4 regions of the Paenarthrobacter sp. NPDC089322 genome follow, and region 3 is predicted to be linked to each of the others. Evidence: riboswitches for the same ligand, from Rfam matches in the RefSeq annotation. Region 3 holds a riboswitch; each other region holds the start of a gene.
What was found. Region 3 has a riboswitch for cyclic di-AMP ahead of AB0N65_RS06070 (C40 family peptidase). Riboswitches for the same ligand answer to the same signal wherever they lie in the genome.
Positions count from the first base shown of each region.

Region 1: another riboswitch for cyclic di-AMP. It lies ahead of AB0N65_RS00135 (hypothetical protein); the one in region 3 lies ahead of AB0N65_RS06070 (C40 family peptidase).
Region 2: another riboswitch for cyclic di-AMP. It lies ahead of AB0N65_RS19630 (hypothetical protein); the one in region 3 lies ahead of AB0N65_RS06070 (C40 family peptidase).
Region 4: another riboswitch for cyclic di-AMP. It lies ahead of AB0N65_RS02020 (NlpC/P60 family protein); the one in region 3 lies ahead of AB0N65_RS06070 (C40 family peptidase).

Region 1 covers NZ_JBFBGW010000001.1:25,197-30,378, forward strand. The annotation lists gene AB0N65_RS00125 (response regulator transcription factor) at 221-961, shown strand; gene AB0N65_RS00130 (HAMP domain-containing sensor histidine kinase) at 965-2,464, shown strand; cyclic di-AMP (ydaO/yuaA leader) riboswitch at 2,574-2,759, shown strand; gene AB0N65_RS00135 (hypothetical protein) at 2,763-3,590, shown strand; gene AB0N65_RS00140 (aminotransferase class V-fold PLP-dependent enzyme) at 3,711-5,096, opposite strand; gene AB0N65_RS00145 (HAD-IA family hydrolase) at 5,156-5,182, opposite strand, start outside.
Region 2 covers NZ_JBFBGW010000028.1:19,286-24,467, forward strand. The annotation lists gene AB0N65_RS19605 (helix-turn-helix domain-containing protein) at 1-22, shown strand, start outside; gene AB0N65_RS19610 (hypothetical protein) at 147-353, shown strand; gene AB0N65_RS19615 (alpha/beta hydrolase) at 357-1,142, shown strand; gene AB0N65_RS19620 (DUF6480 family protein) at 1,255-1,497, shown strand; gene AB0N65_RS19625 (ATP-dependent DNA ligase) at 1,522-2,589, opposite strand; cyclic di-AMP (ydaO/yuaA leader) riboswitch at 2,820-2,971, shown strand; gene AB0N65_RS19630 (hypothetical protein) at 2,974-4,239, shown strand; gene AB0N65_RS19635 (MFS transporter) at 4,426-5,182, opposite strand, start outside.
Region 3 covers NZ_JBFBGW010000004.1:81,347-86,528, forward strand. The annotation lists gene AB0N65_RS06060 (metal-dependent transcriptional regulator) at 1-298, shown strand, start outside; cyclic di-AMP (ydaO/yuaA leader) riboswitch at 536-777, shown strand; gene AB0N65_RS06065 (M23 family metallopeptidase) at 781-1,611, shown strand; cyclic di-AMP (ydaO/yuaA leader) riboswitch at 1,751-1,919, shown strand; gene AB0N65_RS06070 (C40 family peptidase) at 1,924-2,670, shown strand; gene AB0N65_RS06075 (NlpC/P60 family protein) at 2,772-3,551, shown strand; gene AB0N65_RS06080 (HNH endonuclease) at 3,818-4,318, shown strand; gene AB0N65_RS06085 (NTP transferase domain-containing protein) at 4,361-5,182, shown strand, end outside.
Region 4 covers NZ_JBFBGW010000001.1:423,315-428,496, forward strand. The annotation lists gene AB0N65_RS02005 (PEP/pyruvate-binding domain-containing protein) at 1-149, opposite strand, end outside; gene AB0N65_RS02010 (universal stress protein) at 270-1,304, opposite strand; gene AB0N65_RS02015 (FAD-dependent monooxygenase) at 1,775-2,398, shown strand; gene AB0N65_RS02020 (NlpC/P60 family protein) at 2,497-3,285, opposite strand; cyclic di-AMP (ydaO/yuaA leader) riboswitch at 3,289-3,481, opposite strand; gene AB0N65_RS02025 (copper resistance CopC family protein) at 3,632-4,264, opposite strand; gene AB0N65_RS02030 (NCS2 family permease) at 4,378-5,182, shown strand, end outside.

The sequences.
Region 1 (5,182 bases), on a different contig from region 3:
CTCGACGCGATGTCGATTTTCAGGCCATCAATCTGCTAGCCGTCAGGGATTTTCCGAAGGACCCACCTGGGTGCCGCCGGATCGACGCCTATGAAGCCCCTGCCCACGAATGCCCGCACGCGCACGTGTCTCCTCGCATGCACCTCGCTAGTGTTGATCTCACAGCTTCCTCACAGGACGGGCAAAGCGCTGGCAAACCAGCAGATCGGAGAGTTGTCACATGGCCTCCTCGCACTCCATGACGAACAACCTTCCGCAACTTTCCCACCCGGATGGATCGCCCATCCGTGCGTTGGTGGTGGATGACGAACCCAGCCTTGCAGAGCTCATGAGCATGGGGCTGCGCATGGCAGGCTGGTCGGTCGCCGTCGCTGCAGACGGACCGGAGGCTGTGAAGATCGCAAAGGAATTTCGGCCCGACGTGCTCGTCCTGGACGTCATGATCCCCGGGTTCGACGGCGTCGAAGTCCTTAACCGGGTCCGGGCGTTCGCTCCGGAAGTTCCCGCCCTGTTCCTGACTGCCAAGGATGCCGTCCAGGACCGCATTGTGGGTTTGGCGGCCGGCGGCGACGACTACGTCACAAAGCCGTTCAGCATGGAAGAAGTCCTGCTTCGACTGCACCGCCTTGTCCAGCGTTCGGGCGTCGCCGCAATGGACACGGCGGAACTGGTGGTTGGGGACCTGACCCTGAACGTGGACACCAGGGAAGTGACCCGGGCCGGGGACGACATACAACTTACCGCGACACAGTTCGAACTCCTGCGCTACCTTATGGAAAACCCCAAGCGCGTGGTCAGCAAAGCCCAGATCCTGGACCGCGTCTGGGATTACGACTTCGGCGGCCAGGCCAACATCGTGGAGCTTTACATCTCCTACCTGCGGAAGAAAATCGAAGCCAAGCATCCTCCGATGATCCACACAATTCGTGGTGCCGGGTACGTCATCAAGCCTGCGGACTAACCCTTGGCCACACTTTCAGGAGTCGCAAGGACCACCAAACGGAGTTGGCTCAAGCCCTCCACCTGGCACCTGCGGACACGCCTCGTCCTGGTGGCCATGGCCTTGCTGGTGGCCATTTGCAGTGCCATTGGAGTAGTCAGTTACGCCGCCATGGACATGGTTTTCAACAGGCGGCTTGACCGTCAGTTGGCACAGGCGTCGGACCGCGCCGCATCCTTCGGCAGGCCGCCGTCGAGCTTTCCCTCGTCACCGTCCGGAAGGCCGGATCCATTGGAAGCCCGGGGCCAAGCCGCGGGGACGCTCAATGCGCGCATGAACGGTTCCGCCGTCAGCAGTTCGGGGCTCATCGATGCCAAGGGCAACCGTGTCTCCCTCTCGGAGGAGGACCAGCAGGTGCTCCTTGCGCTTCCTAAAGGCACGGGCCCTGTGGACCGCTCGCTCTCCAACGGCGACTACCGCCTCGTAGCAGTCGAAACCGCTTACGGGGACGTGATTGTCACGGGACTGCCGCTCGCGGACAAACAAAGCGCCGAAGCTTCCCTCGTGTGGACCATGGTGATCGTTTCGCTCGGAGGCCTTGTGCTGATCGGCCTCGCAGGTACCGTAATCATCCGCAGGACCATGCGGCCCCTGGAGCAGCTCTCCGAAGTGGCCACCAAGGTTTCGCGGCTCCCCCTCGACGCCGGTGAGGTGGCACTGGCGGTGCGCGTACCGCCGTCGGCCTCCCACCCCGGAACCGAGGTGGGCAGCGTTGGCCATGCCCTGAACCAGATGCTCAATAACGTTGCCAGTGCCCTGGAGGCCCGCCAGGAAAGTGAGACCAAAGTGCGGCAATTCGTAGCGGATGCATCCCACGAACTTCGGACACCGCTCACCGCCATCCGGGGCTACACCGAACTCCTGCGCATGACAGAGAACTTTACGGAGGATGGCCGAAAGTCGCTGGCGCGCGTGCAGAGCCAGTCCGAGCGCATGACCACGCTCGTGGAGGACCTCTTGTTGCTGGCGAGGCTGGACGAAGGCCAGCCGCTGAAGGTTACGGACGTAGACCTGACCCAACTCGTCATAGAAACCGTCAGCGACGAGAAAGTCATGGCCCCGGACCACATATGGAAGCTCCAACTACCAGACGAGCCCATCATCGTGCGCGGCGACGCGACCCAACTACACCAGGTGCTGGCGAACTTGCTGTCAAATGCCAGGAAACACACAGATCCAGGGACGACAGTGGTTACCGGCGTGACGCTCTCGGCTGACGGCAACGCTGTGGTCACCGTGATGGACAATGGGCCGGGAATTCCTGTCGATTTCCAAAGGCGCATTTTCTCCCGGTTTGCCCGGGCCGACGCTGCCAGATCGGGCTCGGAAGGAACCTCCGGCTTGGGCTTGTCCATTGTTGAATCCATCGTGCAAGCCCACGGCGGCAGCGTCGAAGTCACGTCCAGGCCGGGGCGCACGGAGTTCACTCTTCGACTTCCCACAGTGGCCACCGAATACGTGTAACGAAACGAGCAAGGCGACGCACCGTCGTCGTGATCTCTGTTACCCAAATGTGACTTAAGCCGAATCGTCCTGTACCGTCGAAAGGGTGGGTCGCCCCAACCTGGCCCGCACCCGGGATGCGCCGAGCTCTGCCACTTCCCGGAGTTCCGTTCTCATTCGAGGCAGAGACGGGGGACCCAGAGTCTCCGGGCCCAGGCATTTTCCTGGCCCTTGGGGTGAAGCCGCTGCTACGCGCGCGGCCGGATGACCTCATCCGAACCCGACAGCTAACTCCGCAGGCGCTGAGAGGTAATCACACATGTCTGAATTTAACGATCAGACGCGCCCTTCCGCGCGTCACCGTGACGAACACACCGCTCCCCTGACCAAGTCGCAGTCCGTCCTGAAGGACGCCGCCCGCCGCGGAAAGACGGGTCAGCGTATGTCCGTCGTGGCCGGTGTGGTCGCCGCCGCACTGGGTGTTGCGTCACTGGGTACGGCCGCCAACGCCGCATTCAACCTCCCGGAAATGAGCCAGGCTGCCGAGACCCAGGCGAACGCCCAGCTCAGCAACAAGTCGGCTGATATCTCTGCCTCCATGGATGCTGCTGCGGCCAAGGGTGCCGCGGAACGGGCCGCCGCCGATCAGGCAGCCGCCGCTCTGGCCGCCGCCGAAAAGGCTGCCGCTGAGAAGGCAGCCGCTGAAAAGGCTGCTGCAGAACAGGCCGCCGCAGCAGAGAAGGCAGCCGCTGAAGCCGCCGCCAAGCAAGCCGCCGACGCCGCTGCTGCCGCCGCCGCTGAAAAAGCCGCGGCAGCTGCCGCTGCCCCCAAGGCAATTGACGATCCCGCTGCTGCCAAGGCCTACGCCTTGAGCATCCTCGGCGACTACGGCTGGGGTGCCAGCGAAATGGTCGCCTTGACCACGCTCTGGGAAAAGGAATCGAACTGGCGCACCACGGCCACCAACCCGTCAAGCGGAGCCTACGGCATCGTCCAGTCGCTGCCCGCGAGCAAGATGGCAACGGCTGGCTCCGACTGGCAGACGAACTACCAGACGCAGATCAAGTGGGGCCTGAACTACATCAAGGAACGCTACGGCTCCCCCTCGGCAGCCCTCGCCTTCCACCTGGCCAACAACTGGTACTAAGCAACTGGTACCAAGCCGATCCAGGCTTGAATTCCGTGCCGGTTCCGCCGTTCGCACCAGTGTTACTGATGCGAACGGTGCGAACCGGCGCGGTTTTCGCGTTGATTGACGTAAACCGGTTTAAGGCTCCGCCTCCGCGGCGTGCCTAACCGCCGCAATTGACGCTGCAACATCTCCGGCGTCCGTTGACCAGTTGCTCACGGAGATCCTCAGGATGTCGCGGCCATGCCAGGCAGATCCCGACATCCATACCGTTCCCTCGGCCATGAGGCGCTGAGTGACCCGCCGGGTGCGGTCGTCGCTGCCGAAGCTGACCGAAACCTGGGTGAACACGACGTCATTGAGGACTTCCACTCCAGGGATCGCCGCCAGGCCCTCGGCCAACGCGCGGGCATTTGCAGCCAGCCTGTCGACCATGGCGATGACGCCGGATGTGCCCAATGATCGGAGTGCAGCCCACACGGGGATGCCGCGTGCTCGACGTGAAAGCTCCGGCACCTTTTCATGCGGATCTCCGGGGCCGTGGTCGTCCGCCGGGAGATAGCTGGCGTGGACTCCGAAACCGCGGCGCATCACGTCCGGTCGCGACACGATGGCCAGCCCCGAGTCGTAAGGGACGTTGAGCGTTTTGTGTGCATCGGTTGCCCAGGAATCCGCCGTGTCCAAACCAACCAAGTGCTTTCCCAGCTCAGGACTAACGGCAGCCCACAAACCAAAAGCGCCATCGACGTGCACCCAGGCGCCCCGCTCGTGAGCCAACTCCGTGGCCCGACCTACGGGATCGAACGCGCCCGAGTGAATGTTGCCGGCCTGCAAACACACCAAGGCGGGTCCCGGCTGGGCGTCCATCGCCGCTGCCAGCGCCTCCGGGATGATACGGCCTTGTGCGTCGACATCCACAGGGGTGCAGTTGCCCAGGCCCAGATACCGAACCACGAGGTCGATGACTTCGTGGCGTTCCCGGCCAACGAACACCGTGACCCGCGGTCCCCCGGCGAGGCCCAAGGTATTGAGGTCCCACCCGGCTTGTTCCAGCACATACTGGCGTCCCGCGGCCAAACCCACAAAGTTGGCCATCGTCGCGCCGGTGGTGAAGCCAACGTCGGACTTCCCGGGCAGATGCAGTAGCTCCAGGAGCCATTTCGCGGCGGACTCTTCGATCGCGGCAGCAGACGGTGTCGCGAAGCGCAGCCCTGTGTTTTGGTCCCAGGCACTCACGAGCCAGTCAGCAGCCATGGCAGCCGGGAGCGTCCCGCCGATCACCCAACCGAAGAACCTGCCGGATTGCATCGCCATGAGGCCGGGTTCGGCTACAGCTGCGAGCTCGTCAATGACGTCCGCGGGATCCGTGGGGCCGGCCTGCAACGGGCTGTTGAGCTTGGCGGCGACTTGGTCGGCATCCATATTCGGGCGGACTGAACGTGTGGGCACCGATGCGAGCCAATCCGAAGCGTGCGCCATGGCCCGCTCCAATGCAGCACCGTATGCCTCCGGCAACGCAGACATGCGCACAGCCTACTCCCGGCGTTCCGGGAGGACCAGATGCTTACCCGACCCGGGCGGTACTAGAGCGTCAGCGTGATCAGGTGCCC
Region 2 (5,182 bases), on a different contig from region 3:
AGATGACGCCGACACCCACTAAAGTGTCGGAGTGATAAGGATCAAGCAACGATCCCAGCCAACGGACCAGCACCTGTAAAACCCGGGGTTACGCTTGTTTGGTGGGCAATTTCAAAGGGTGGCATATAGTGGCCGGGGTGGCCGCAATGGCCCTTGCCGCACCCTTGGGTTCCGCCATGGGATTGAACTTCGTTGCCACCTTCATGTTTGCATGCGTCGTGTTCGTCGCCGTCGCCATGTGGACCGAGTCCAAGATTGCCCGACGCCGGGACGCCGCTAACGCTGCTGCATCACCTGATGCCCCGCACCCTGCAGGCGACCCCGCCGAATCCGACGACGCTGCCCGGGAGTAAACACTGACAGCACTACTATCCGCCGACGTCGAAGCGCGCGGCCTGACGGGCCGGATCCTCTGGACGAATGGAACGCCGCCGCCGGGCGCCCAGGCAAATGGCGAGCCCGTGTACGTTCTCATCCACGGCATCGGCGTTTCCCATCGCTACCTCGCAAGGCTGCACGCCGTCCTCGCAGCCGGTTCACCCACGTATTCCTTGGACCTTCCGGGCTTTGCAGGAACCCCCAAGCCCGGCCGCCAACTGTCAGTCGAGGACTATGGCGCGTACATTGCTGAGGCACTCAAGTCCTGCGGCATCGAATCATACGTGCTTGTGGGCCACTCCATGGGTGTGCAGTTCGCCATCGAGGCAGCCTTATGCGAGCCCGAACGGGTGCAACACCTGGTGCTCATGGGTCCCGTGGTGGATTCGCGGCACAAGAACATCGGGAGACAGTCCCTGGCCTTGTTCCTGGACGGCCTCCTTCGCGAAAGCCCGTCCTCCAACTGGATCGTGGTCACCGATTACCTTCGTTGCGGCCCCCGCTGGTACCTGACTGAACTACCCGTGATGATGGAGTACCCCACGGAGAAACGACTGGCCAACGTGGACGTCCCGGTCCTGATCCTTCGCGGCAGCAGGGATCACGTGGCTGGCCCCGAATGGTCGCTGCGCCTTTCGCGGGCAGTACCGCAGGGCAGGCTCGTGGAGATCAACGGCGTCGGCCATGTAGCACAGCACATGCGCCCTCAAGCGGTAGCCGATGCCATCCGGAGCTTCGTCTCGGCAACATCCCGGCAGAATTAGTCGCTTACCGTCGACGCCCCCGCCTCGGGTGCGGCCCTTGTTGGCTCGGGCGCGCCCCGGTTAGGCTGACAGGGCAAGGTCGAAAGTAAGTTTGCTGAGGAAAGGGTTGACCATGACCAGCTATGACCCGGAAGACGATCCGCAGACCTTCGGAGTGAGCGGCGCGGCGGAGCCCGACAGCATCCACGAAGATCCGGACATGCGCAAGGACGAAGACAGCGACCCCGCAGCATCTGCCAATCCCGATCCCGCCAACGGCAACGTCACGGGGCTGGAGCCCGGCGGAGGTGTACCCCCGGGAGAGACACCGCCGGCCGAAGACAGCATGAGCCGGGACCAGGGACACGAGGAGTAGTCCAGGACTACGTTCGGCCCGGGGCTACGGCAGCTTCAGGATCTCGGAGAGGTCGTAGTCCGCGGGTTCCTCGATCTGCTCGTAGGTGCAACTCTCCGGGGTCCGGTCCGGACGCCACCGGCGGAACTGGGTGGTGTGCCTGAACCTGTCCCCCTCCATGTAGTCGTAGGCAACCTCAATCACCAGTTCCGGCCGCAGCGGCACAAAGGAAAAGTCTTTGCCGCCACTCCATCGGCTCTGAGCGCCGGGCATGCGCGTTCCGCCTGTATCCTCTTCGCTTTGGGCGGCCCACTGACCCCAAGGGTGTTCGCTGAGCTCAATCCGGTAGGGCTCCAATTCCGCGACCAGGCTTTCGCGCTTGGCCATGGGGAACGACGCCACTACGCCGACGTGCTGCAGCCGCCCCGCATCGTCATAAAGCCCCAACAACATGGAGCCCACCACTTTCGCCGTTTTATGCCAGCGGAACCCGGACACCACGCAATCGGCGGTGCGCTCATGCTTGGTCTTGAACATCACCCGCTTGTTCGGCTGGTAGGTGCCGTCCAACGGTTTGGACAGCACGCCGTCGAGCCCTGCTCCCTCAAGCTGCACGAACCATTCCCGGGCTTTGTCGAGATCTGAAACGGCAGGCGTCACATAGACGGGGGCCGAGGCATGCGCGAGGGCTTTTTCAAGAATGGCGCGACGCTCGGAGAAGGGCCGGACCATGAGGTCGTCGTCGCCCAACGCGAGGATGTCGAAGGCAATCATGGACGCCGGTGTTTTGTCTGCCAGCATCCTGACCCTGCTGTCGGCCGGGTGGATCCGCTGTTGCAGCAGCTCAAATTCAAGTTTGTTGTCTGCGATAAGCACGATCTCGCCATCGATCACGCACTTGTCCGGAAGGTTCCTTCGCAGTGCTTCGACGAGCTCCGGGAAGTACCTCGTCATGGGTTTCTCGTTCCGGCTTCCCAGGATGATGTCCTCGCCATCCTTGAAAACGATGGTCCTGAAGCCGTCCCACTTGGGTTCATAGTGCCCAACGTCCGGAATGTTTGGCACGGACTTGGCAAGCATGGGCGAGACCGGCGGCTTCACAGGGAGATCCATAGCTCATGTCTACCTGCCGGTCGCAGCGTAAGGCTAGGGTTGGCGACCGATATGTGGATAAAACGTCGCTGCGGACAACGGCTCCGAAGCCTAGGCCCTCAGCACGCGCCGCGAGGGCAGGCGTTCCGTCCGTTACATTAATGTGACTTTACTTTCCGGCTCATGTACCGTCGAAGGGCGACCCGACTCTCCGCTGGGCCGCTTCCGGGGTGACGCCGAGCTCTGCCGCACTTCGGAATCCGCCAGACCCGCGGCAGAGACGGGGGACCCAGAGTTCCCGGGCCTGACCCCCCAACAGGCCCTCGGGGTGAAGCCGCCATGTGCGGCCGGACGGCCTCGTCCGAACCCGACAGCTAACCTCGCAGGCGTTGAGAGGCAACCACCATGTCCCCAACCATGGATCAGCCGCGCCGCGCCCAAATTGCACGCGAGCGCCTAAAGCCAACCGGACGCCGTCGGGCCGAACCCAGCGGATCCCCCACCAGCGAACCAACCGCGCAAACCTCGACGCCGGAACCCGCCACGGCGGCGATTCCTACCGTCGCTGCGCCCACCACCCGTGCGGCCGCCCGGGCGGCCGAGCGTGAGCGCGCGGCACAGGCCGCAGCTGTGCCGGAAGCGGAACAACCGGAGCCGGCTACCGCGGCCATTCCCGTCGTCGCTCCGGCAGGGTCTGCCGAGGAAGTTCCCGAAGAACCGGTACCCGCCGAGCCCGCCACGGCGGCGATTCCCGTCGTCGCACCCGTTGAAGAAGCACCAGCGGAACCCGCGACGGCAGCGCTTCCGGTGATCACAGCATCCGAGTCCGTCCCCGCCGGGTCACCCGCCCAGGCCAAATCCCCGGCGCAGATCGCCGCAGCAGCCACAGCAGCCGCAGGTCTCGCGAGTCGCAAGGCCGCCCGGAGCCAGGCGCGCGAGCACGGCACGGCCCTGAGCACGGCAGAGGCGGCCAACTCTTCGGCTACCCAGTCCGGCTTCGGCGGCCTGTCCCTCGGAACGTCGACGTTGAGCCGGGAGCCGCACGCTGCCTTGACCAAGGCTGCCTCCGTCAAGACCATGAGCCAGCGCATGGCCGTGGTGGCTGGAGCTCTTGGCCTGGTGCTCACCGCGGGAACCATGAGCCAGGCCCTCGAGCTGCCGTTCTTTGGCCAGGAAACGCAGAGCAATGAGGCCGGCGGGACCAAGGATGGCGAAGGACGCCAGACAGGTAAGGCATCCCCGGCACCGACCCCTTCATACTCCACTGCTTCGTCCACGTCAGCTGCGACGGAAGCCACAACAGGGCCCCCTGCGGAAGCCGGCAAAGCAACAACTGATGCCCGGCAGCCCGCCGCCGAGGCACCTACGGGAGCGTCGTCGTCCATTCCGACTCCGGAAGTGTCGCTGGCGGACCCTGTCTGGGTACCATCCGCCGCGCCGTCGGTTGTCACCCCGGTACCCGGCGTGACCACCCCGGTACCCACTCAACCGGTACCCACGCAGCCGGCTACCCCCACGCCCACGACGACGCCGACAGTCACCCCCACGCCGACACCAACCTCGGATCCGTCCAAGAAGCCCAAACCGACGGGAAGTCCCACAGCTGCACCTTCGCAGTCTGCCGTGGATCTGGACACGCTCCTTGACGCTGCGGACGGGTTGCTGAAATGAGCACACGGATGCCCCGGACCACCACGCACACCGGATGGCACGGCAGGTACTGCAGCAGCAGCCGAACCGCGACGTTCCGCCGTCGGATGGGTCGCTGGAGCTGCCAGCGGCTACGGCGCTCCTAGTCTCGCGAAACCATGAGGCAGGCACCCTCGGGTGCCTGCCTCATGATGTTCCTCAGCGAAACTAGGCGGTGGCGCTCACTTTGTCCGCCGACCGAACCTCGCCCACGGCGCCGGTTTCTGCATGAGGAGCGGCGTCCTTCTTGCGTTCCCGCAGGAAGTAGACCAAGCCGGCGGCAATCGTGGAGGCTGCTGCCAGGGCGAACAGTCCGGGGATCACGCTGCCTGTCTGCTCCTTGATGATGCCGAAGCCGAACGGGGCCACGAATCCGCCAAGGTTGCCCAGCGAGTTGATGATCGCGATGGCCGGCGCCAGGACTGCGGGGTGGAGGCCGGACTGCGGAATGGTCCAGAAGAGCGGCGACGCACTCTTGAAGCCCATGGCCGCGACGGCCAGGAAGACGAGCGCCAGGACGGGCGTCGCCACGGCTGCCGCGTAGGTCCCGACGGCGGCAATCAGCAGGGCGACGACCAGCAGGGGCCGCTTGGACTTGGCTTTGTCCTGCAGCTTCGCTGCGAAGTACATGGCAAACACGGCGCACACCCAGGGGATGGCTGAGAGGAACCCGACGCTGAGGTCCGTGGTGCCCGGGATCTGCTTGACGATGGTCGGCAGCCAGAAAGTGTTGGCGTAGATGGAGAGCTGCACGGCGAAGTAAATGGCGCAGAGCAGGAGGATCTGCGGGTTCAGGAGCATCTTCCAGCGGTTGATCTTGCCGTTCTTGCCCTTGGTGTGCTGGGCGTCTTCCTCGGCGATCGCAGCGGAGAGCGCAGTCTTCTCTGCCGGCGTGAGCCACTTGGCGTCCTGGATTTTGGCATCG
Region 3 (5,182 bases):
GGGCCTTGAAGCCCTCGGTGGATTGGCCGACCAGGCTTTCGCGCGCTCGGACGTCAACCTCCTGCACGCCATGGACGGCTACGCCGCTGATTCACGCGTTGTTGTGAGCCGCCTCGCCGAACCCATTCAGGTGGAGCCTGAGCTCCTTACCCAGCTTGACGAGGGCGGAATCCGCCCGGGTGCGGCCGTGTCTCTGGAACGCGTGGGGGAGTACATCTCCGTCCGCGTACCTGGCATCGAAGGAGCCCTGGAGCTCCCGCCCGAGGTGGCAGCCCACGTCTTCGTTGCCGTCAGCTGACAGCCAGCCCGCAAGCCTTACCGCAGGACGCTCTTCCCGAAGGAAGGGCGTCCTGCGGCTTTGCGGTGCCGGCGTGTCGGATCTCACTTTCAAGCCGATGGCCTCCGTGTGACCTGCGGTTTTCGGTAAATGATGATAAGGGCCCCTCGCGGACCCGACGTTTTGGTAGATAACGAATTTATTACTGCGGCCTTTAATCCCCTATAGTTATCTACTAGCGCTGATACCAAAGCGTTACCTGATCTGGAGCCGAGCTCTGCCAGCAGATCAGGTGTGTCATCCACCACTGGCAGAGGCGGGGGAACCACAAGCGGCTGCCTAAAGAAGCAGCCTTGGGGTGAAGTCCGCAGCAGAAGTGCCTACTAACGCAAGTCCTTCCCGGGATACCTGTGTGCCGTGTGCGCTTCGTGCGGGCCGGGTCTTTGAACTCTCTGATCCGAATCCGACAGCTAACTTCGCAGGCTTTCCAGAGAGGACAGAGTTTGACATCGCAGAACGTCAGGGGTCGCCGCCGTGCGTCCGGCCCCGCTGCTGAGCTGCGGCCAGCCCGCGTCGTAACGGAGATCCGGCCCCGCGACACCCAGCGCCAGGTGCGCCGCCGTAAGAGCCCGATGCGCCAGGTAGCCGACTTCGCCGCAGCCAGTGGCGTCGGGCAGAAAGCCGGCGTTGCGCTCGCTGCCACCGGCCTTGCCTTGACTGTCGGCCTGCCGGCCACGAGCCCCGTCATGGCCACCTCGGAATCCGGTCAGACTGAGGCAGCCTTGACCGTTCCCGGCGGCAGCCAGCCGGAAGTTTCAGCAGCTGCATCAGCCAAAATCGACTTCAGCCGCGCTGCCGTAGCCACCGCTGCCGACCCCGACGGCAAGCTCAAGCAGCTGTTGAGCGCCCAGTCCGCGGAAAGCATCCAGCGTGCTTCGTCCGTGGGCAGCCTTGGCAGCCCCTTGGACACGCTCAGCACGGCTTCACCCTTCGGGTATCGAATCAGCCCCCTCACGGGTGGTGCCGGCGACTTCCACCGGGGCCAGGACTTCGTGGCCCAGTGCGGTACCGCGGTGCACGCCGCCGCTGCCGGCAAGGTCACTTTCGCGGGATGGCATGAGTACGGTGGAGGGAACCGCGTGGTGGTGGACCACGGCAACGGGCTTGAAACCACCTACAACCACCTTTCCTCCTTCACCGTCAAGGTCGGTCAGACCGTCAGCCGTGGCGACACTGTTGCCTTGAGCGGCACTACTGGTGCTTCCACGGGTTGCCACCTCCACTTCGAGGTACAGGTCAACGGCGAAGTCGTGGACCCCATGAGCTGGCTCTAAGCAAATTTGATGGTCACCTCTCGCATTGATGACACGCCCCGTGACCTGAATGTGACATTCGCAAACTTCTGTTGTACCGTCTAAAGCGCATCGGCTTTTTAGGGGGCCGATGCACTTGAGTGGATTGCCTAGCTCTGCCACCACTCAAGGTCCGTTCGCATAATTCGTCTGGCAGGGGCGGGGGAACCACTTCTGGCCTTCTTCGGAAGGCCTTGGGGTTAAGTCGCAAAGTTTCCTTGGAAGCCGCGTGGCCGGATGACTCCCATCCGAATCCGACAGCTCACCTCGTAGGCATTGGGAGAGGCTACCTTCGTGTCATCACGCACTACCCCTGCGCGCCATCGCGCCGAAACGGTTCGTACGAACCCGCTGAACTCGCTTTCCAAAGCCGTTCACAGCAATGCTGGCACCGTAGGCCGCCAAGCCGCCGTTCTGGCTGCAGCCTCTGGACTCGTTCTCAGCGTCGGACTCCCGGCCCAAGCGGCTGACACCGATGTTTCCACGACGGAAGCCTCCGGCGCCCAGCAGCTGGTTGCCACCGCAGTCGTTACCGCGGAACCCACCGCAAGCGTTTCCTTCGAGAGTCCCGTCGTGGTAACCAAGGAAGCCCCCAAGGTCCAGCGTGCCTCCCAACGCACACAGACCGGTGGCGCCCAGGGCGCGGCCAACCAGGCGAACGGCGCCGTGACTGCCCAGTCGTCCAAAACCAAGGATTCTGCCTCCAGCGCAGCGGCGTCCGGTCTTGCCGCCATCGCCTACACCGGCATCGGCCACCCCTACGTCTGGGGCGGTACTTCCCCCAACGGCTGGGACTGCTCCGGATTCACCCAGTGGGTCTACGCGCAGGCCGGCATCAGCATTCCCCGCGTCAACGCCTGGACGGCTATGACTCCCACCAGCACACCCGCTCCCGGCGACCTCGTCATGCAGAACGGCGGGGCCCACGTGGGTATCTACGTCGGCAACGGCATGATGATCAGCGCGCTGAACCCGAGCCAGGGAACGCTGCTTCATTCCGTGGCATCCACCGGCTCGTCCTCCTTCTACACCCTCCGCTAGAAAACATCCCGTTCGGGGCAGGCCAGCATGCCCCCCAAGTGCTGGTCGGCCCATGACCCGCGCCGTCCCCAACCGTGCGCGGACACGAAAAGAGAGTCATCATGACCAGTGCCAACAAAGTTGCACGGCATCGCGCTGAGGCCCCCAAGACCAGCTCCCTCGCCGTGATCGCCAAAGCTGTCAGCGACAACGCCGGTGGCGTTGGCCGCCAGGCTGCAGTCATTGCCGCTGCCTCGGGCCTGGTCCTGACCAGCGGCGTCGCTGCCAACGCGGCGGACACCAACGTCCAGCGTGAATCGACGGCCACGTCCACGCTCGACGTCCAGGCAGTTTCCCAGGCCACCATCGCTGCCGATTCCACTGTGGCGATCTCTTACGAGAGCCCGGTTGTTACCACGGTGGAGGCTCCGGCTCCCGTGGAAGAGAAGGCGCCTGCCAAGGCTGAAGCCCCGGCTGCAACGGCAGGCTCCGCTGCCACGCAGTCCGGTACCGCCAAACTCGCTGTCACCAACGAGGCACCTTCGGCGAAAGCTCCGGCGGCTTCCAGCGGCTTGGGCGCAGCCATTGCCGCAGCGGCCTACGCCCAATTGGGTGTGACCCAGGATTGCACCATGTTGGTAACCAACTCCCTGGCGGCCGTCGGTATCAACTTCCACGACTGGCCGGCCGGTTACCTCTCGCTGGGCCGCACCGTCAGTGCAGCCGAAGCCCAGCCCGGCGACCTCCTCTACTACGCCAACGGCGGCTACGGCGGACTTGCCCACATCGCCGTGTACGTCGGCAACGGTATGGCAGTGCATGGCGGATGGAACGGATCCACCACGGCATTGTTCAGCGCCAACGTTGGCGGCGGCCCCGTATACATCCGGGTCAACGGCTAAACCCAAGCTCCAGGAAACACCCCGCAGGCTCTTGCCGGCGGGGTGTTCCCCTTTAAAAGCTTTGCTTGGTGCGCCCCACCGCCAGCCACCTTCCTGCAAGGTGTCCCGCACGTGAACTTTGGCGGACACTGCCAGCTAATCGACAGAATAATTCGTTGATATGGCATATAAGTGTTTACCCTTATCTTGTCGATCCACAGCCCGTACAAGCAGAGGGCAGCCGGCCCTCGTGCCCCTGACGGGTGCGGCCGTGAAGAGGTACGTGCATGCGCACACTCGTTCTGAATGCTGGATATGAACCGCTGGCGGTTGTGACCTTCCGCCGGGCACTGGTCCTTGTGCTGACTGGAAAAGCTAGCGTAGTGGCCGAAGGCGACGAGCCTGTCGTCGGGCCGCAGGAGATTCTCGGACGACCCTCCGTGATTCTTCTCAACCGCTACATCCGTCCGCGGTACAACAGGATCACTGCCGTGAGCCGCCGCGGAGTTCTCCGCCGCGACGGCCACCGCTGCGCCTACTGCGGTAAAACAGCCCACACCATAGACCACGTCCACCCCAAGTCCAGGGGCGGCGCGGATTCCTGGGAAAACCTGGTTGCGGCGTGCTTGAAATGCAATAACGCCAAGAGCGACCAGACCCTCGCCGAGATGGGTTGGAAACTTCGTTTCACGCCCGGCGTGCCCACTGGAACCATGTGGCAGATCAAAGAACTCGAGAAACCTGCGCCGGACTGGGACCCGTTCCTGTTGCCGGAATCCGCCGCCTGATCGATTTCTGTTGAACGCCGTCCGTCCCGGTAGTCTGGGCGGATGGAATTCAACGCCGTGATACTGGCGGGTGGCAGGGCCACCCGTCTCGGCGGCGTGCCCAAGCCCGGTTTGAAGTACGACGGCGGTACCCTCCTTTCGCGTACACTGCAGGCTGTTCGGGGTGCTTCTTCAGTAGTTGTGGTAGGCCCGGACGGCCACGCTTTGCCACACGGTGTTCTGTCCGCGCGTGAAGAACCTGCTTTTGCCGGCCCTGCGGCGGCGATCGCTGCCGGCTTGGCGGCGCTGCGCAAGAGTGGAGACGCGTCGCCGTGGACGCTTGTCCTGGCGTGCGACATGCCCCATGCTTCCCGTGGCATCCCCTCGCTGTGGGAACAGTTGGAAGCGCATCCACACGTGGACGGCGCCATGGCCGTGTCTGCCGACGACAGGAAGCAACCCCTGCTGGGGATCTATCGGACGAGTGCCTTGGAAAAGGAAGTGGCCGTAGCTTCGGAGGGTGCCGGATTAACGAACTCTTCGGTGTTCCGGCTGCTTGCTAGGCTGAACCTGCTGGGCGTTACCGTCCCTAACGGATCCACGGATGATGTGGACACGTGGGATGACGCCGCGGCTTTGGGCATACACAACGAGCTGGAGGCGGACATGAAGGGCCAGGAAGAGACGCTCGAGGAATGGTGCCGCACACTGTTGCAGGCGTTTGAGCTTGAGGGCGTGGAAGTGGACATCAACGAGGTCCTCGCAGTGGCGGGGGTTGCTGCGCATTCCGTGGTTCGTCCTGCCGCTCCCCTTACAACGTTCATTGCCGGCTACGCTGCGGGCATGGCCCGGGGAATCGGGCAGGCCAACGACGACGCAGCCATG
Region 4 (5,182 bases), on a different contig from region 3:
TGCAGTGCCGCAGCGACTTCCTCCATGCCCGTTGCCTGGTGCACCTGCCGATAGGCCGCCGTAGTGAGGCAGAAGCCGGGCGGAACGGGAAAGCCTGCGCCGCTCAGTTCGCCCAGGTTGGCGGCTTTGCCACCAACCTCCGGCAGCATGTTTGAGCGGATGCTCCCGATGTTGAGAATGAACTCCGATTCGGGTGAACCGGAGTCCGTCCTGCCGTCTGCCATGTGTGGTCCGGGCTGCTGGCTTTCCATGTGGGCGGCGCGGGAACTTTAGGCCGCGCCGAGCATGGGCCCGAACTTGGGCCGGTCTGCGAGCCGCGGATCCTCACGATCAGGGACTACCAGCACCGGGCCTTTGGCATGGTGCAGTACGCCGTCGGACGTGGAACCCAGAAGCATCCCGGCGAAACCACCACGACCACGGGTTCCCAGGACCACTAGTTCCACACCACGGCTGGCCTCAACCAGGACATCCACGGGTGAACCATCCTTGAGATCCGTCTCCACCGTCAACTCAGGGAAATGGCTTCGCAGCCAAGCTACGCCCGCATCCAATTGAACTCTAATGTCCGCGAACAATGCGTCGCGGTCCAAGGGTGCAGGCACCCAGGCGAGCGAGCCACTGTATTGCGGAACGGCACAGATGACGCGGAGCTTGGCTCCCATCCGCTGGGCCTGCTCCGCTGCCTCAAGGACAGCGACCCGGGCCTGCTCGGAACCGTCCACGCCTACGGCCACGATATTTTCAACAGTGCGCGGGCCGGCCTTGGCATGCTCTGCCTTGATGTGTTTGTCCTCTGTGTTTTCGCCCAAGCGGTCGGCGCAATACAGCGGAACTGTCACGGTGGGGCATTTGGCGTGCGCGGGCAAAGCGCTGCTCACGGAACCCAGCAGGCGTCCCACGAAGCCGCCCCGGCCACGGCTGCCGAAGACGAGGAGCTCGGCATCCGCCGAGAGATCCAGCAGAACACCTGCTGCGTCTCCGTTCTCCACCGAAGCGTCCACATCGATGCCGTATCCGGCCACCTTGTCCATGGCCTGCTTAACGATCGCTTCCGCGCCCTCACGGATCACGGAATCGTCAACAGTGGCATAGCCGCCGTCCAAACCGGAGGCCGCGAAGATAGGAACTGAATAGGCCGTGACGATATGCAACGGACGCTGACGACGTTCCGCTTCGCGGGCCGCCCACACAAGGGCGCATTGACCGTGTTCGGAACCGTCGACTCCGACGACGATTCCACCGGGCGCTATGGCCTGGTCACCGTCCCGTGGTTCTTCAACGTGTCTACCGTGCTGGTCCATGGGGCCCGCCTCTCCACCTACTGCTTGATGTTCCGGCCATTCTGCCAGAGGTTCTCCTGACCGGTGATCCTCGCCGCATTGCTACAAATGGCCGGGGCCGAAGGAACGTTGGGTTTCTTCCTCCAATCCCCACTATTCTCGGTTGGCAAGGTCGAATCAAGGCGACTCTGTGCTATGTGCATAACGGTCAGGGCTCGGTTTCCAGAGCGGTTTCCAGGACCCTGCCCGTACCACGAAACACCCTCTGGATGCGGTCAGCCGCACGTCCCGGATTCCGCTCCGGATGAACAACCAAAACACGCTGAAGGGAAGGCTATCCATGGCAGAAAAAGTTGGGTAATGTTCGAGTCACCGAATGGCCGGCAAAGGTGTCCCAGGACACAAACCGGCCATTTATTTGCGGCCGCTTGGGGAACCCGGACGCTGTCCATGCGATGCCCCCGGGCACAACGTCAAGGAGGAACCAAGCAGTGTCATACGCGCCTGATTCCGGCACGGAACGTACCACTACCGTGGTCATCGGAGCCGGTCTTTCCGGCTTGGCAGTGGCCAGCGAACTGAGCCGCTACGGCGTGAACTCCATTGTGGTGGACGGGTTGGGAAGCCTTTCCGCAACGGCACCGTCCCTCCACACCGGAATGCTGCAACGCTGCGACGCCGCGGACCCCGCCGCGATGCAGGAACGCAACGAAATCCTCCGCCACCTGCGCAACTATGCCGCGAGCCATCAGCTGGATGTACGTAACACCACGCGGGCCGTTCGCCTGGACTTTCTCGGCGTCAGCGCTTCCGGGTCCTTTGAGCCCGCAGCACGCCAGTGGGCTGTGCACACGGCCAACGGCGTCTTGTTGGCGGACCACATTGTGGTGACGCGGTGCGCACAAAGCCAGCTTCGCCGGATGCTCACGGAGCTGGGAATCTCCATCGGCCAAAACTTCGTGGCAGCCATGCGGGCCGTCGGCATGCATTTGGTGGGTGTCGGGGAACTGGTCACGCCTTCTCCGAAGGAAGTACTCCGTCAGGCCAAGGCTGTGGGACAGGCAATCTCTTCCAGGGTGGCGCTTCCCGCAGGACCCGGCCTGGCCATGGTCTGAACCAAGTTCCCAGGCAAATTTTCAAGCAAGCTTAACCCCAAAGGCCGGTGCCTCCGACGACGTAAGTCGTTGAAGGCACCGGCCTTTGAACGTGAGGCTTAGGCGCCGGCGCGTACGTAGGTCAGGGGACCCGTTGCGGTGAGCCAGCTGATGGGGTGGATGCCCGTCTGGTTGCCGTTGATGCCACCGCTGATGGCCTGGCCGTTGCCGATGTAGATGGCAACGTGGCCGGACTGGACGATCATGTCACCCGGCTGGGGGTCGCTGACGACCTTGCCGTAGTTCATGAACTGCATGGGACCGAGGTCGCCAACCGGGATACCTGCCGAACCGAGGGCCTTCTCGACCATGGCGGTGCAGTCCTGGAAGATGCCGATCTGGGCGTAGGCCGAGGCAACCATGGCGGCGTTGACGCCACCGGCGGCCGGAGCTGCGGCAGCAGGAGCGGCCGGAGCCGGAGCGGTCGCAGTTGCGGTTGCCGTCGCCTTGGCCGGAGCGGCTGCGGCGGTGGTGGTGGCTGCAGCCTTCTTGGGTGCCGGAGCAGGGGCCGGCTTCTCGATGACCGGTGCAGCAACCGAGGCTACAGCAGGACGCTCGAAGTTGACGGTGGCCGTTGCAGCGGCGGTGACAACCTTGTTGGGGGCCTCGGAAACGGCCTGTGCCACCGTGGCGGGGCTGGAGTCGCGCTCCACAGGTGCCTGTGCCGGGGTCTCCGCTGCGTGGGCAGCAATGGAGCCGGTCAGGACGAGGCCCGAAGCTGCGGCGATAACAGCAGCCTGGCGGCCTGCACCCGAAGCGTTGCTGGCAACAGCCTTGGAGATGGAGATGAACGGATTGGGACGTGCGCTGTCCGCCTTACGACGGCCGCGAAGAATGCGTGAAGACATGAAAAAGCCTCTCCCGATGCCTGCGAGGTTAGCTGTCGGATTCGGATGGGAGTCACCCGGCCACTATCCCCCGCTGTTCAGCGGAAGCTTCGTGACTTCACCCCAAGGGCGCACTTGAAAGCGGCCCAAATTGGGTTCCCCGTCTCTGCCGTAGGTTTGTCTGCGAACGGATTCCGGACTGCGGCAGAGCTAGGCAATCAGGCCGGAAGTGCCCCGTACATGGATCGGGCACAGGTACTACCGTACGCGACGATCACGTCAAAGTCACATTTGAGTAACGAGAAGTTCAAGTTCCGCGTGTCGCGGTGACCGATTCGAGACCTTCGACGCTATGTAGAAAGTCCCGTCATTCCGCGGGATTATCGTCCTCGGCGTCATTCGCAGCCAGTTTCTTACGGGCGGTAACAGCGAGGAAGATCACGAGACCGACCGCCACGACCGCCAGGCCCACAATGCTCCAGGGGAAGGGCTGGGATGCGGCCGGTTCCGATTCGTTATTTTCCGCGCCGGGAGCCGCTGTTCCCGCCGTCGGCACCACGGCCGAAGAGGTGGCCGAAGCCGAGGGTGACGCACCCGCCGAACTGCCTCCCGTCGTCGTGCTTCCACCCGTGGCGGTGAACGTGAAGGTGCCCTCAATGGGGTGCGAGTCTGAGCTGACCACCCGCCAGGTCACGGTGTACTCCCCTGCCGGCGCCCCGGGGCGCAACTTTTGGACGGCTTGGTTGTCGATGATCTCAACCGCGCCGTCCGCCCAGTTCTCGCCGCCAGTGGTTACCGTGACCCCGGACCCGATGGCCAGCGGCGGGTTGTTGAAGGTAATGGAGACCGACGCCGGTACTTCCGTCACGCTGGCACCGTTCGCCGGAGCCGTGGACTCGGCGACGTCGTGGGCGGATGCCGGGGCGGCTGCGAACAGCAGCGCCGACACGAAAGCAAGGACAGCAACGACGGCGGCCTGGAGCGGGCGGATGGTACGCATGGGGCGGTTTCTCCTAGTGTTGGCTTCCTTACAGACTAGGCGAATTGCCAAGGCGTCCCGCATCGGCAGGCATAGGATTTGAGGGCACACTCCCCCGATCCCCGGAGACCTTCATGCTTAAACAAGGTTCTGCCATCGACCGCTACTTCAAGATCTCCGAACGAGGATCCACGTATTCAAGGGAAATCCGCGGCGGGTTCGCCACGTTCTTTGCCATGAGCTACATCGTGGTGCTGAACCCCCTGATCCTTTCCGGGGCCGATTCGAGCGGAGCGTCCCTCGGATTCACTGCGGTCGCGGCCACCACGGCGTTCGTGGCCGGCGTCCTGACCATCCTCATGGGCGCATGGGCCAAGCACCCGTTTGCCGTAGCAACAGGGCTGGGCGTCAACGCCTTCGTGGCGGTAACCGTAGCGTCTCACCCCGAGCTGACCTGGCCGGACATGATGGGCCTGGTGGTGCTCTCAGGCGTCACCATGCTGATCCTGGTGCTCACAGGGTTCCGCACCGCGGTGTTCAAGGCCGTGCCTGAGGCTCTGAAGACGGCAATCGTAGTGGGCATTGGCCTCTTCATCGCCCTGATCGGCCTGGTCAACGCAGGGTTTGTCCGCCGGATTCCCGACGCCGCGGGTACAACTGTTCCCCTCGGTCTCGGCGTGGATGGCAAGCTCATGGGCTGGCCCACGCTGGTGTTCGCCGTGGGTTTGATCCTGACCATCGCGTTGGTGGTCCGAAAGGTCCGCGGGGCTATCTTGATCGGCATCGTCGTGTCCACGGCCTTGGCCGCCATTCTCGAATTCACCCTGCACATCGGCCCGAGCTTTGATGGTGAGAAGGTCAACCCGCGCGGCTGGTCCCTCGTTGCGCCCACGTTTTCGGAGTGGGGCGCCCCGGACCTTTCCTTGATCGGAAAAGCCA